4 regions of the Nocardia sp. NBC_01377 genome follow, and region 3 is predicted to be linked to each of the others. Evidence: riboswitches for the same ligand, from Rfam matches in the RefSeq annotation. Region 3 holds a riboswitch; each other region holds the start of a gene.

Region 1 (3,201 bases), 3.5 Mb from region 3:
GGTCGCCGCATGCGAGGGCGGCGCGACAAGTACGTCGCAGGCGGAGACGTCGCAGTCCGGCTCGACCGTCAGCTCGTCGGCGCCGCGCTCGAACACCACCGCACCGTCGGCTCCGGCATCGTCACCCCCGACAACGACCACCGGCGCCCCGGGGACACCAGCCACCGAGCCTGCGTCGACTGCCGGATCCGGCACGGTCATGCTGCGCACGGTCACCGTCGGGGGCGTCGCGGTCCCGAATGTGCCGGTGCGCCTGGCACGTTACGCACCGTGCGGTCCCGCCTCGCGGGATCTACCAGAGGGGACTCCGGAGGTCGAGCGCTGGACGGGCACCACCGACGCCGACGGGCGGAGCACGTTCACGGTGCCGGTGGGCTGCTACCACTTCGGCATGACCCCGCCGCCCGGCTCCGACCCCGTGCCGGAGGGAATGCACGCCCTCTTCGTGACGGCCGACGGCGAATCGGTCACCGGCTCGTTGCGTTTCAGGGATTCCGCGCAGGCGGCGCATTGCGATCCCCAGAGCATCGTCGGGCAGCTCGAACTCGCCGACTATCAGCGGAACGCGACCGCGACGGTGCGCGAATGCGACGGCACCTGGGCGGTCATCGCGTGGGACGTGCCCGGCGACAGCCAGCGCATCGTGTGGCGGGCGGCCTCGCGCTGGGCCACGTATGTGGTTTTCCCACACAACCGGTGCTGGACCCAGGCGAAGACCGACGGCGCGCCGGACACGCTGGAGCGCGTGGGTGCGACGATCGGCGATGTCGCCCTACGTCCCCCACACTGACCGCTACCGGACTCGACCGTGCGTCACTTCCTTTCCGGCGCGGGTGGTCAGCTGTTTGGTGGGTGGTGCGGATACTGTCTTCGCGCGGTGTGTTCTCGAGCTCGGCGGTCGACTCGAGGTGGTTCTGTCTGCCCGAAACTATCAGCGCGACAAGGTGATACCCGAGAACGGTGCGGAGTTCGAAGCGTTGCTGGAGCGTGCGGCTGGGGTGCAGGTCATGGATTTCGACGACGCCGACCGTAAGGCCCCCGCCGCCGCGAACGAAGTCATGCTCGCCGCGTGCGAGCGACTGATCGCGGTGTGGGGTGGTGACGCGGGTGAGAATTCGGGCACCGGCAGCGTGGTGGAGTCGGCTCGCGCCCGAGGAATTCCGGTCAGTGTGGTCTGGCCGGTGGGCGCCACACGCTGATGCGCACGTTCTCCTGGATCGGTGGTCCCAGGTCGCGGTCCTCGGTGTGAGATGTCCCCCCTTTCACGATCCGGTCGGTGTTGGCTATATTTGTCGACGCAGCTGGTTCGCCGGAGGCGGAGTCGAGGAGCCCCTGATCCGTCCGATGGCGTCGAAGCCCAGCGGTGTTCGCGCGCCGCGGGGTGTAGAGGGAACCCGGTGAGAATCCGGGACTGTCCCGCAGCGGTAAGTGGGAACGACAGCCGTCACCCGCACTGGGCGCATGCCTGGGAAGCGACGGTCGGTAGGACCAGCCCCGGGCACCGAACGCCGGGGTCGACCCCATTCTCGGGTCGATGCCCACGAGTCCGAAGACCTGCCCGTTGTACCGGATACGCCGTATCCGGTGGTCGTCGCCTCGTGGATTGGGCGTCACGCCCAGTGGGACCCGGGCACGGGAACGATGCTTCTCGGGCTCCATCGGCGTGCGTTCCATATTGGGTGGCGGTCCTTGCCGCTGACCATGGAGCTCATCAATGTCGAACCCGCACACGACTTTTACCGCCACCGTGCTGGGCCTTCCGCGCGTCGGCCCCAACCGGGAGCTCAAACGCGCCATCGAGTCCTACTGGGCCGGTCGCGTCGATGCCGAGGCCCTGCACGCCGTCGCGGCGAACCTGCGCGTCGCCCAGCTGACCGAAGCCCGCGAGGCCGGGCTGGATTCGGTACCGGTGGGCACCTTCTCCTACTACGACCAGGTGCTCGACACCGCCGTGCTGCTGGGCGCGCTGCCGCAGCGGGTGTCCGGGATCGCCGACGAGCTGGATCGCTATTTCGCGGCCGCCCGAGGTGATGCCGAGATCGCTCCGCTCGAGATGACCAAGTGGTTCGACACCAACTACCACTACCTGGTGCCCGAGCTGGCCGCGGATACGGCCTTCTCCCTGCATCCGGACAAGCCGCTGGCCGAATTGAAGGAGGCGCTGGCCCTCGGTGTCCCGGCCCGGCCGGTGGTCGTCGGTCCGATCACCTTCCTGAAGCTGGCCAAGTCGGTGGATGACAGCGATCTGCTGAACCGTCTGCCCGACCTGTTGCCGCTCTACGAGCGGTTGCTGGGCCTGCTCGCCGAGGCCGGTGCGCAGTGGGTTCAGATCGATGAGCCGTCGCTGGTGACCGATCTCACCGAGGCCGAACTCGCGGCGGTGCGCACCACATACCAGCGGTTGTCGGAGGTGTCGACTCGTCCGTCGATCCTGGTAGCCGCCTACTTCGGTCGGCTGGGCACGGCGCTGCCGGTGCTGGCCGAGACCGGCATCGAGGCCATCGCTCTCGACCTGGTCGCCGGTGAGGACGCGGATGTCGCTGTGGCTCGGTCGATCATGAACAAGTTGATCGTGGCGGGCGTGGTCGACGGTCACAACATCTGGCGGGTCGATCCCGACCTTGCACTGCCGCGGCTGATCGGGCTGCGCGACGCCGGTGTGTCGGTGGCGGTGTCGAGTTCGTGCTCGCTGCTGCACGTGCCCTACAGCCTCGAGCCCGAGACCGATCTGGACGAGCGGCTGCGCGGCCGGCTGGCGTTCGGGCAGGAGAAGATCGCCGAGGTCCGGGTGCTGGCCACCGCCCTCCGTGAGGGGGAGGGTGCGGTCGCGCAGGCCCTCGAGATCGCTCGCACCGCGGTGGCCGACCGCAAGGCGGATCCTCGTCTGCGCGTCGAGTCGGTACGCGAGCGGTTGGCGGGTCTGGATACCGGTGCCACGCGCCGCGCTCCGGCCGACGAGCGCCGGATCGTGCAGCAGGAGCGGTTGAAACTGCCGCTGTTGCCGACCACCACGATCGGCTCCTACCCGCAGACGAGCCGGATCCGGGTGGCCCGTGCCGAACTCCGCCGTGGCGAGATCGACCAGGCCGAGTACGACATGCGGATGCGTGCCGAGATCGCCGAAGTCATTGCGCTGCAAGAGGAAATCGGCCTCGACGTGCTGGTGCACGGTGAGCCCGAGCGCAACGACATGGTGCAGTA
Region 2 (3,201 bases), 2.5 Mb from region 3:
ACCTCGATATGACGCGGATTCACCACCGCCTGCTCCAGGAACACCGTCGGATCACCGAACGCCGACTCCGCCTCACGCGAAGCCGCCTCGATCGACTCACGCAACTGTTCGGGCTCGGCCACCCGCCGCATCCCGCGACCACCGCCACCGGCCACCGCCTTGACGAAGATCGGGTACTCCAGCTCGCTCGACGCGGCCAGCAACTCCTCGATATCGGCCGAGGGCGCGCTCGACGCCAGCACCGGAAGCCCCGCCGCCCTGGCCGCCTCGATCGCGCGCGCCTTGTTTCCCGCCAACTCCAACACCTCGGCCGACGGGCCGATGAAGGTGATGCCTTCCCTGGCACAGGCCGCGGCCAGATCCGGATTCTCCGACAGGAATCCGTACCCCGGATAGATCGCGTCGGCTCCGGCGGTCTTGGCCGCACCGATGATCGCCTCGATCGAGAGATAGGTACGGACCGGATGGCCCTTCTCACCGATCTGGTAGGACTCCGCCGCCTTCAACCGGTGGACCGAATTACGGTCCTCGTACGGGAAGACCGCGACGGTCCCGATGCCGAGTTCATACGCCGCACGAAAGGCACGGATGGCGATCTCGCCGCGATTGGCAACCAAGACTTTCGAGAACATTGGCTTAAGGTACCCGCCCCGGAGGCGGCTGCCGACAGGGAAGTGCCCTTCGCAGAAATCTTCACAACAGAACTAGCACGGTTGCGAAGTTGTGTTCATCGTACGGTCACATGCTGCGACGATGAACCGCGGACCCGGCGCTGCGAATTAGCTCACACGAATCGCTCCATGGTAGCTGGAACGTATCGCACCGCCACGGCGCCCGACCGGCCGTTCCGCGCATGCTGACGAGTGCAACTGGTTCGCCGAGCGCAGACGAGATGGAGCCCCTACGTCGCGCCTCGGCGTCGAACCCGTCCGCCGCGATGTCGGCGGACAGGCGAGAGGGAACCCGGCGGGAATCCGGGACTGTCCCGCAGCGGTATGCAGGAACGACTGCCGTCACGAGCACTGGGCGTCCTGGGAAGCGACGGCCAGTAGGTGAGCCCCGTCCGTGATCGGCCAGTAAGTCCCGCGCCCGCGAGTCCGAAGACCTGCCACACTGTGCCGGATACGCCGTATCCGGCCGCCACCGCCTCGCGGACCACCGGTGCCGATTTCTCGGGCTCCGACCGCGCCCTCCGAGACATCCCGCTGATTCGCACTGCCCTCATGGCGATGGCTCACGACCACAGCACTGGAGTATCGACGCAACTGTTCTCCGCACACTCCGTTCACCGCAACGGTTCTCGGGCTGCCCCGGGTCGGCCCGATCCAAGAGTTGAAGCGCACCACCGAGTCCTAGTGGGGCCGGGCGCATCGACGCCGAACGATTGCACGCCATCGCCCAGGATCTGCGCCGCACCCAATTCGCCTAATTGCTCGCGGCCGGAATGGATTCGGTGCCGATGGGCACCTTCTCCCACAACGACCAGGTCCTCGACACCGCCGTTCTCCTCGGCGCGCTGCCGCCGCGTGTGGCGGGTATCACCGATCCGCTCGACCGATATTTCGCCGCCGCGAGCGGCACCGACACCGTCGAACCGCCGGAGATGACCACATGGTTCGACACCAACTACCACTACCCGGTGCCCGAGATCACGGCGGAGACCACCTTCGCCCTGCATTCCGAACAATTGCTGAAGCAGGTGGACGAGGCGCTCGCCCTCGGCGTGCCGGCCCGGCCCGTGGTGATCGACCCCGTCACCTTCCTGAAATCGGCCGAGGATGCCTCGGGCGCGCCGCTGCGGCGGTTGCCCGCGTTGGTTCCGCTCTCCCGTGACCTGCTCGCCCGGCTCGCGACGAAGGGCGTGGCCCGGGTCCAGATCGATGAGCCGGTGCTGGTGACGGAATCTCACCGAATCCGAGATCGACGCGGAGCCGTTCGCGCGGCCACGGCGATGTCATTCCGCCCGCGGCTTCGGCCTGCGCCGCGAGGTGTAGGCCTCACAGGCTTCGCCCGCGCGCTCGACGGCGCGTAACCGCGCTCTGGGATCGATTCCGCGAGTGCCACTTTCGCGGGCGCCGTCGTCACGGGGACCGACGCCCCTGCCGTCGATCCCGCGCCGCCACGACATGTGACTCGAACAACGATCCATTCGTCACGCCTCCTCGCACGTCGACCTCGTCCGTCACCCCTCTTCGACGCGCGATCGTGCGATCCGGTTCCCGCGATCTCCAGCGGGTTTTCCCAGGATGCGGAATCCGGGCCCGACGACGCGGGCCCGCGGGTGATCCGACGTGACGGCCGCACGGTGGACACCGACGCGGCGCGGCGGACCGGGCATCAGAAGATCCCCTCACGAACCTCCGGTGCCCGGTCCGGTACCACGGGCGCCACGACGAACGGCGGCTGATCGAGTGCGCCCGCACCGACTCCGGTCCTGCTCGCCGCGTCGAGAAACGGTCGTACCCCGCAGGTTTACTACCCCGGCCGCGAGAATCCGAAACGTTTCGAAGTCGGACACGCGAACGGGTCGGGGTCGACGGTGCGACTCCGCGCGGCGCGTCGGTGACGGCGACCCGGACCGCGCGCGCCACCCCCGAGCGATCCGTTCCGCCCGAGGTTTCGAACTCGGAAACGCCGCGCGAACGGGGCGAACGCGTAATATGTGGTTCTTCGCGCATCCCTCGGCTCGCTTCGGGCCCCTTGCTGCCCCTTCGCACGCTACGCAAGGTTGACCTGTCACTGAAACCCCTCGCAAGAGTGGATCTTTGTACGCGAGAACTCCGTTTTGTGCAATGTTTGCGAAGGCCGCCGGTTACTATTCGGCCGTGCGCAAGATGTACGCGGGCGCCCGGCTACGGCGACTGCGCGAGGAAAGACGGATGACCCAGGCCGCGCTGGCGAAATCCCTCGACCTATCGCCCAGCTACCTCAACCAACTCGAGCGCGATCAGCGGCCGCTCACCATCCCGGTCCTGCTGAAACTCAATTCCACCTTCGACCTCGACGTCCAGTTCTTCGCGGCCGATTCGGACGCGCGACTGGTCTCGGATCTGCACGAGGTGCTGGTCGACGCGGCGGGCGGTGACAGCGCGCCACTGACCGAGGTGGAAGAACTCGCGACCAGGCAGCCGGAAGTGGCGCGCATCCTCGTCGCCATGCACCGCAGGCTACGGGCGGCCACCGATCAACTCGACCTGTTCT
Region 3 (3,201 bases):
TCGCGACCGCCCGCAACACCGTGTAGAGGATCGCCTGGGTCAGTCCGGGGAAGGCCGTGCCCGCCGCGGTGTAGGGCATCGCGCCCGCGGAAACGGCCGCGCCGAGCACTGTTGCCGCCGACAGTGCCACCGCGGCCAACCGGACCGTTCGCGCGGAGTACGCACCGATACCCACGTCCACATCCTTCCGAGATCTGTCGTCGCCGCGGTCCGACCGTCGGCCGCCGATGTCTACGGTCGGTCACGGCGAGGTCATGGTTCCCTCGCGCACACGGATGTGACGGGAATCTCCGCGGCCGTCGCCGGATAGGGAGGTCGGCCGCGTCGGGCACGGGAACCGCCGTGGTCACGATAGCGCGGGAGCCCGTGGGAACCACGCGCGCCCGGCATCCGACAATTGATGCGGAAACCTGTCGTGCCTGGTGCGCGGCGGCGACTCGGAGGAAAGGGACGTCATGAGCGAGACCACGTACACGGTGTCGGGGATGTCGTGCGAGCACTGCTCGAACGCGATCACCGGCGCGCTGACCGCGCTGCCCGGAGTGGACTCGGTCGATGTCGAGATCGCCACCGGAAAGGTGACTGTGACCGGCGCGTCCTCGGGCGCCCACGACGTGATCCGCGCGGCCGTCGACGAGGCGGGCTACGAAGTGGTCGATGCGTGAACGGTGACGGACCCGAGCCTGTGTGGCTGCGCGTGCTCGCCTTCGTCGCCGCGCTGGCCGCCGTGTTCGCCCTCGCCTGGCTGGTGGGCCGATTCGGTCCATGGTCGGACATTCCCGACGCGCCGCCCCACGACCACCGCGGCGTCTCGTCGACCGGTCGGTGAGCCGCGAGCGCGCTGCCCGGCATTCGGGAAAACGGACGCCGCCGGGTTTCGAGTTCATCGAAACCCGGCGGCGCGCAACGATATACGGTCAGGCGGGGCTGGGGTTGTAGAGCCGCCGTTCCAGCAGGCTGCTGTCCTTCAGTTGGTGCAGTGTCTTCGCTCCGGCCAGGACCGCCAGGTCGGCCAACGGTTCGATCGCGATCACGACCAGATAGGACAGACCGAACGTGGCGATATCGGCGACGGTCCGCACCGCGAAGCCCTCGCCGTAGAGCGCCCAGAACGCGACCCAGGTCACGATGCCCGCCTGGTAGGTGGTCGAGAGCGCGAGCGCCTGACGGTATTTCAGCCGCACGTACGGGGTGTCGGCGGCGATCACCTTCCGCGCCACGAATTGCAGCGCGAACAGCGGCACCAGCAGGGTCGTGACGTTCATACCGTATTGCGGCAGGTCGAACTGCGCGAAGAACACCCCTTGCAGGAGTAGGCCCAGCGCGAGCCCGAACGCGGCGGGCGCGGCCCCGAACAGCAGGAACAACGTGGAGCCCAATATCAGGTGGACCTCGGAGACGCCGACCGGATAGTGCGGCAGGATCTCGAAGAAGGTGAAGACCGCCGCGGTGGTCGCCGCGGTGCCGCCGAGCAGCGAGAGCGGCCCGCGCTCTCTGAAATGTCGATACGCCAGCGTGGCGGCGTAGACGCCCGCGGCGCCCGAGGTGGCGTAGCTGAGGATGATCTTCGGGCCTTCGACGATTCCCGGTTCGATATGCATTGCGCGGTCCTTCCGATGAAACCGGTCCACCGCCCGCGACGGCTCGGTCGGGTCGGCGCGCGCACCGACAACGGCCATGCGCCCATTCCGCGAGGCGATGCACCCCTGGACGCGGCGCGTCCAGCACGGGCTGAAAGGTCTTCGGGCTAGCGGAGACGTATCGCCGGATACGTCGACCGACCGCGGGCTCCGGGGAGAACCCGGTTCGCCGCGCGGACGATGGTGGTCGCTTCCGCACACCGCTGCGGGACAGCTCCGGATTCACACCGGATTCCCTTCGGACGGCATCTCGGTGAACGAGTGCCGACCGCCGCCGACCCGGCTTTCCCGCCGGTCCCGGCAAATCAGCCGCACAGGGATCGTAGCCGATGAATCGTCGGGAAACCCGCCCTCACAGGCGATTCCCGGCGACACGCGCACACTCGCGTCATCGCCGGGGTGCGCGTCGCGGCCGTCCGCGAGGTTCGGCAGGGTGAACCGGCGCAGCCGCAGGCTGTTCGACACGACGAACATCGAGGACAGCGCCATGGCGGCCGCGGCTCCGAGCGGGTCGAGGACGACCACGGCGAGCGGGAGGACGACGAGGTTGTAGCCGAGTGCCCACCGGAGGTTGGTCCGAATGGTGGCCAGTGTGGCCGCGGCCAAGCCGATGGCGTACGGCACCCGGGTGAGGTCGCGGCCCGAGATGACGAGGTCGGCCGCTTCCATGGCCACGTCGGTGCCCGCGCCGAGCGCGATCCCGAGGTCGGCGACCGCCAGCGCGGGCCCGTCGTTGACGCCGTCACCCACGACCGTGACATGTCGGCCGCTGTCCTGGAGCGCGCGGACGACCTCGGCCTTGTCCTCGGGCATCACCGAGGCGATCACGTCCTCGATCCCGACCCGGTCTGCGACCTCCTGGGCGGCGAACGGGTTGTCACCGGTGAGCAGCACACTGCGCAGCCCGAGTGCGCGCAGGCGCGCGACGGCCGAGGCGGCGGATGGATGGACCTGTTCGGCCACCGCGAGGACCGCGACGGCACGGTCACCGACCGCGACCAGGACGGCCGTCCGTCCGAGATACTCCTCCGCGCGTAGGGTCTCCCGCAGTTCGGGGGACACCGCGAACCCGTGGTCGCGGACGAACGACGGTCGCCCCACCGCCACCCGGCGGTGCCCGACGACGCCGATCACCCCGCGGCCCGGATGTTCGGTGACCCGGTTCGCCGTCGCGACCTCGAGGTCGTCGGTGCGGGCCGTCGCGATGATGGCCGCCGCCACCGGATGCCGTGACACGGCTTCGACGGCGGCGGCGGCACGCAGAGCCTGTGCGCGCTCGATGCCGGGACCGAGGTGTACCGCGACGACGCCCGGACCTCCCGCGGTGAGGGTCCCGGTCTTGTCGAAGACGACAACGCCGCCGCCCGCGGCCTGTTCCAGCCCGCGCTGTCCTTTGAAGAAGATGCCGAGCCGGGCAGCCTGACCGGAGGCGACCAGCAAAGCGGTCGGAGTGGCGAGGCCGAGTGCGCACGGACAGGCGGCCAGCACGACGGCGAGGCCCGCGCGGACCGCCGAGGCCGGGGGACCGTCCAGCAGCAGCCATCCGATCACGGCGAGTGCG
Region 4 (3,201 bases), 3.0 Mb from region 3:
CGTGTAGTTGGCCCAGTCGTCGGTGCCGGGCACCCCCGCCCGCACACCGCCCACATCGTTGCGCGCCGCGTCGGGCCGTTTGGCGAAACTGTGCAGGATGTATCCGCCTTCGTTCCAGAGTTGTTCCTGAAGTTCGTGATACAGTACCCGGCGGCGCTCCTGGTCGAGTGTCGCCCTGACCTCGGTGAATTTCGCGTCCCAGGCCGCGTTCCGCCATCCGGTGCCGTTGCTCGGCGAACCGGTGGTCATGGTCTGGCCGTAGAAGTAGTCGAGACTGTAGTTCCACCAACCGACGTGGGTCAGCGGCTGTTTCCCCGCAACCTGGGTGAAATAGGTGTCGGCGGGTACGGATTCGAGTTTCACGGTGATTCCGGCCGCCTTGGCGTGCTCGACCAACAGCGTCGCCGATTCGATCATGCCCGGCATGCCGTCGGCCGTCTGCAAGGTGACCGTGAGGTTCTCCTTGCCCGCCTGGCGCAGCAGTTCGCGCGCCCGCGCCGGATCGTAGGCGCGCTGCGGCAGCGAATCGTCGTAGAACGGCGCACCCTTGCCGTAGATGTCGTTGCCCAACTCGGCATAGCCGTAGTACACGGTGTCGACCATCGCCTGCCGATCGACGGCGAGGCGCATGGCTTGGCGCACCCGCACGTCGTCGAAGGGCGGGAGGTCGACGCGCATCTGGAAGGAATCCATGAGTCCGAACGGATGCAGCACGACGGTGATATCCGGATCGTTCTCCAGCGTGCGCGCCTGGAGATAGGACATCTCGTGCACGATATCGGCTTCCCCGGACAGGAAGGCGTTCACGCGGGCCTCGGTCTCGGCGATCTGGATGATCTCGACCTCGTCGAGCAGCACCAGCCCGTCCCAGTACCGGTCGTTGCGGCGCAACAGTGTTCGATCGCCGGGCGACCAGTTCGCCAGTGCGAAGGGGCCCGTGCCCACCGGCAGCGTCCGCGCGTCGAAGGTGGTCGTCCCGTCCTTGATGACGTAGCAGTACCAGCCCGCGAGCACCGAACCGAAATCGGCGAGTGGGGATTTCATCCCCACGATGACGCCCAGTTCGCCGTCGGCCCTGGTGCGCGACATGTCGATCATCGAGAGATCGCCGGCGGAATGTTTGGCCGGGTCGAGCATCCGCTCGAAACTCCAGAGGACGTCGCGGGAGGTCAGCGGTGTGCCGTCGCTGAAGACGACACCGGGACGCAACGCGATCCGCCACCGACTGCCGTCCGCGTCGGGCGTCAGCGATTCCGCGAGCCGGTAGCGCAGCGTCAGATCGTTGTTGTAGGCGACGAGTTTGTCCCAGACATTCTTGGAGACCGCGCCGCCCGCCGAACTGCCCGCCTGATACGGATCGAGTACGTCGACGCTCGCCGACCTGCCCGCGATCACCGAACGCAGTCGCCCGCCGGGACGCGGCGGCCCCTGCGGTCCCGCGGAGGCTGCGTCGTCGGCGGCGCAGCCGATCAGCGATCCGCCCGCCGACGCGGCCAGAGCCGCCGCTCCGGCGCCGAGCAGGAATGTCCGGCGCCGCAATGCGGGCACGGTCGATCTCGAGTTGTCCATGGCCATCCTCGTGGTGCGATCCCTCTACCGTGGACGCAGGTGTCCTGGCTCCCGGATCGACGCGCACCGCCTGCCTTCCAACCCGGGTAGGTCGTGGCAACGAGATCGGCGGATTACTCCTCGGTGACAGTTGCGGGACAGCCCCGGATTCGCACCGGTGTTCCCTTCGTCCGGATCAGACGTTACAAGGCGCGAGCCCCGAGCACACATCCCCGTGATTCGGCCGCGGAACCCGATGCGGCCGAATCACGGGGATGCACCGGCGGTCACACCGCGCCCGCGGTGGCACGACGACGCGCGGCCGCGATCCGGCGACCGATGACACCCTGTCGCGGTGCGAACAGGTACACCGCCGTGAAGGTCAGCCCCTGGACGACGACGACCATCGCCCCGGAGGCGGTGTCCAGGTGATAGCTCAGGTACAGGCCCGTCACCGCCGCCGCGACCGAGACCGCGGGGGCGATGACGAGCATGCGCTGGAATCGGTCGGTGAGCAGGTACGCGGTCGCGCCGGGAATGATGAGCATCGCGACCACGAGCACCACGCCCACCGCCTGCAACGCCACCACCGAGGTCAGCGCGAGCAGTCCGAGCAGGGCGATACCGAGCCAACGGGTGTTCAGGCCGATCGCGTGGGCGTGCACCGGGTCGAACGCGTAGAGGGTGAAATCGCGCCGCTTGAGGACGAGCGCCGTCAGCGTCAGCGCCGCCAGGACGACGATCTGAACGAGTTCGGATCGGCTGACCCCGAGCAGATTCCCGAACACGATGTGATTGAGATCGGTCTGACTCGGCGTCACCGAGACCAGTACCAACCCGAACGCGAACAGCGTCGTGAACACGATGCCGATCGCGGCGTCCTCCTTGATGCGGCTGGTCGACCGCACCACCCCGATCAGTGCCACCGCCAGGAATCCGAAGACGATCGCGCCGACCGCGAAGGGCAGGCCGACGATATAGGCCAGCACCACCCCTGGCAGTACCGCGTGGGAGACCGCGTCGCCCATCAACGACCAGCCGATCAGCACCAGCCAGCACGAGAGCACCGCGCAGACCACCGCCGCCGTCACGGTGGTGGCCAGCGCCCGCACCATGAATTCGTAGCGCAGCGGGTCGATGAAGATTTCCTCGAAACTCATTGCGCCCGTCTCACCTTCGGCCGTTCACACACGGTTGAGCACATCGAGGCCGAAGGCCGCGGCAAGATTCTCCGGGCGCAGCACCGTCTCCGGATCCCCCTGCGCCAGCACCGTTCTCATCAGCAGCACGGCTTCGTCGGCGAGGCCGGGCAGTGCGTGCAGGTCATGGGTGGACACCAGGACCGCGGCGCCCGCCGCCGCGAGTTCGCGTAGCAGCGCGGTGATGGCGGCTTCGGATCGCTTGTCGACACCGGCGAAGGGCTCGTCCAGCAACAGCACCGTCGCCCCCTGGGCGAGGGCACGACCGACGAAGGCCCGCTTCTTCTGCCCACCCGACAACCGCCCGATCTGCCGATCGCCGAGGTCGGTCAATTCGACCCGCTCCAGCGCCTCGGCCACCGCTTCCCGGTCCGCGCGCCGGGGGCGGCGGGTGAACCCCATCCGGCCGTAGCGCCCGGTCATCACCACATCGCGTACCGACAGCGGGAAACTC

Evidence for each region. Region 3 has a riboswitch for cobalamin ahead of OG225_RS36385 (energy-coupling factor ABC transporter permease). Riboswitches for the same ligand answer to the same signal wherever they lie in the genome.
Region 1: it holds a riboswitch for cobalamin, as region 3 does, so the genes downstream of both, metE (5-methyltetrahydropteroyltriglutamate--homocysteine S-methyltransferase) here and OG225_RS36385 (energy-coupling factor ABC transporter permease) in region 3, are expected to answer to the same signal.
Region 2: it holds a riboswitch for cobalamin, as region 3 does, so the genes downstream of both, OG225_RS24845 (5-methyltetrahydropteroyltriglutamate--homocysteine S-methyltransferase) here and OG225_RS36385 (energy-coupling factor ABC transporter permease) in region 3, are expected to answer to the same signal.
Region 4: it holds a riboswitch for cobalamin, as region 3 does, so the genes downstream of both, OG225_RS09205 (ABC transporter substrate-binding protein) here and OG225_RS36385 (energy-coupling factor ABC transporter permease) in region 3, are expected to answer to the same signal.

Annotation. Positions count from the first base shown of each region.
Region 1 is NZ_CP109566.1:2,580,881-2,584,081, reverse strand. Features, by position in the region: gene OG225_RS11800 (hypothetical protein) at 1-201, opposite strand, end outside; gene OG225_RS11795 (hypothetical protein) at 200-790, shown strand; gene OG225_RS11790 (hypothetical protein) at 909-1,199, shown strand; cobalamin riboswitch at 1,345-1,577, shown strand; gene metE (5-methyltetrahydropteroyltriglutamate--homocysteine S-methyltransferase) at 1,715-3,201, shown strand, end outside.
Region 2 is NZ_CP109566.1:5,401,376-5,404,576, forward strand. Features, by position in the region: gene OG225_RS24840 (pyruvate carboxylase) at 1-632, opposite strand, end outside; cobalamin riboswitch at 955-1,107, shown strand; partial or broken gene OG225_RS24845 (5-methyltetrahydropteroyltriglutamate--homocysteine S-methyltransferase) at 1,249-1,903, shown strand; gene OG225_RS24850 (short-chain fatty acyl-CoA regulator family protein) at 2,826-3,201, shown strand, end outside.
Region 3 is NZ_CP109566.1:7,910,196-7,913,396, forward strand. Features, by position in the region: gene OG225_RS36370 (cytochrome c oxidase assembly protein) at 1-175, opposite strand, end outside; gene OG225_RS36375 (heavy-metal-associated domain-containing protein) at 456-665, shown strand; gene OG225_RS36380 (hypothetical protein) at 662-829, shown strand; gene OG225_RS36385 (energy-coupling factor ABC transporter permease) at 918-1,601, opposite strand; cobalamin riboswitch at 1,737-1,879, opposite strand; gene OG225_RS36390 (heavy metal translocating P-type ATPase) at 1,863-3,201, opposite strand, start outside.
Region 4 is NZ_CP109566.1:2,036,854-2,040,054, reverse strand. Features, by position in the region: gene OG225_RS09205 (ABC transporter substrate-binding protein) at 1-1,569, opposite strand, end outside; cobalamin riboswitch at 1,586-1,781, opposite strand; gene OG225_RS09200 (metal ABC transporter permease) at 1,836-2,708, opposite strand; gene OG225_RS09195 (metal ABC transporter ATP-binding protein) at 2,733-3,201, opposite strand, start outside.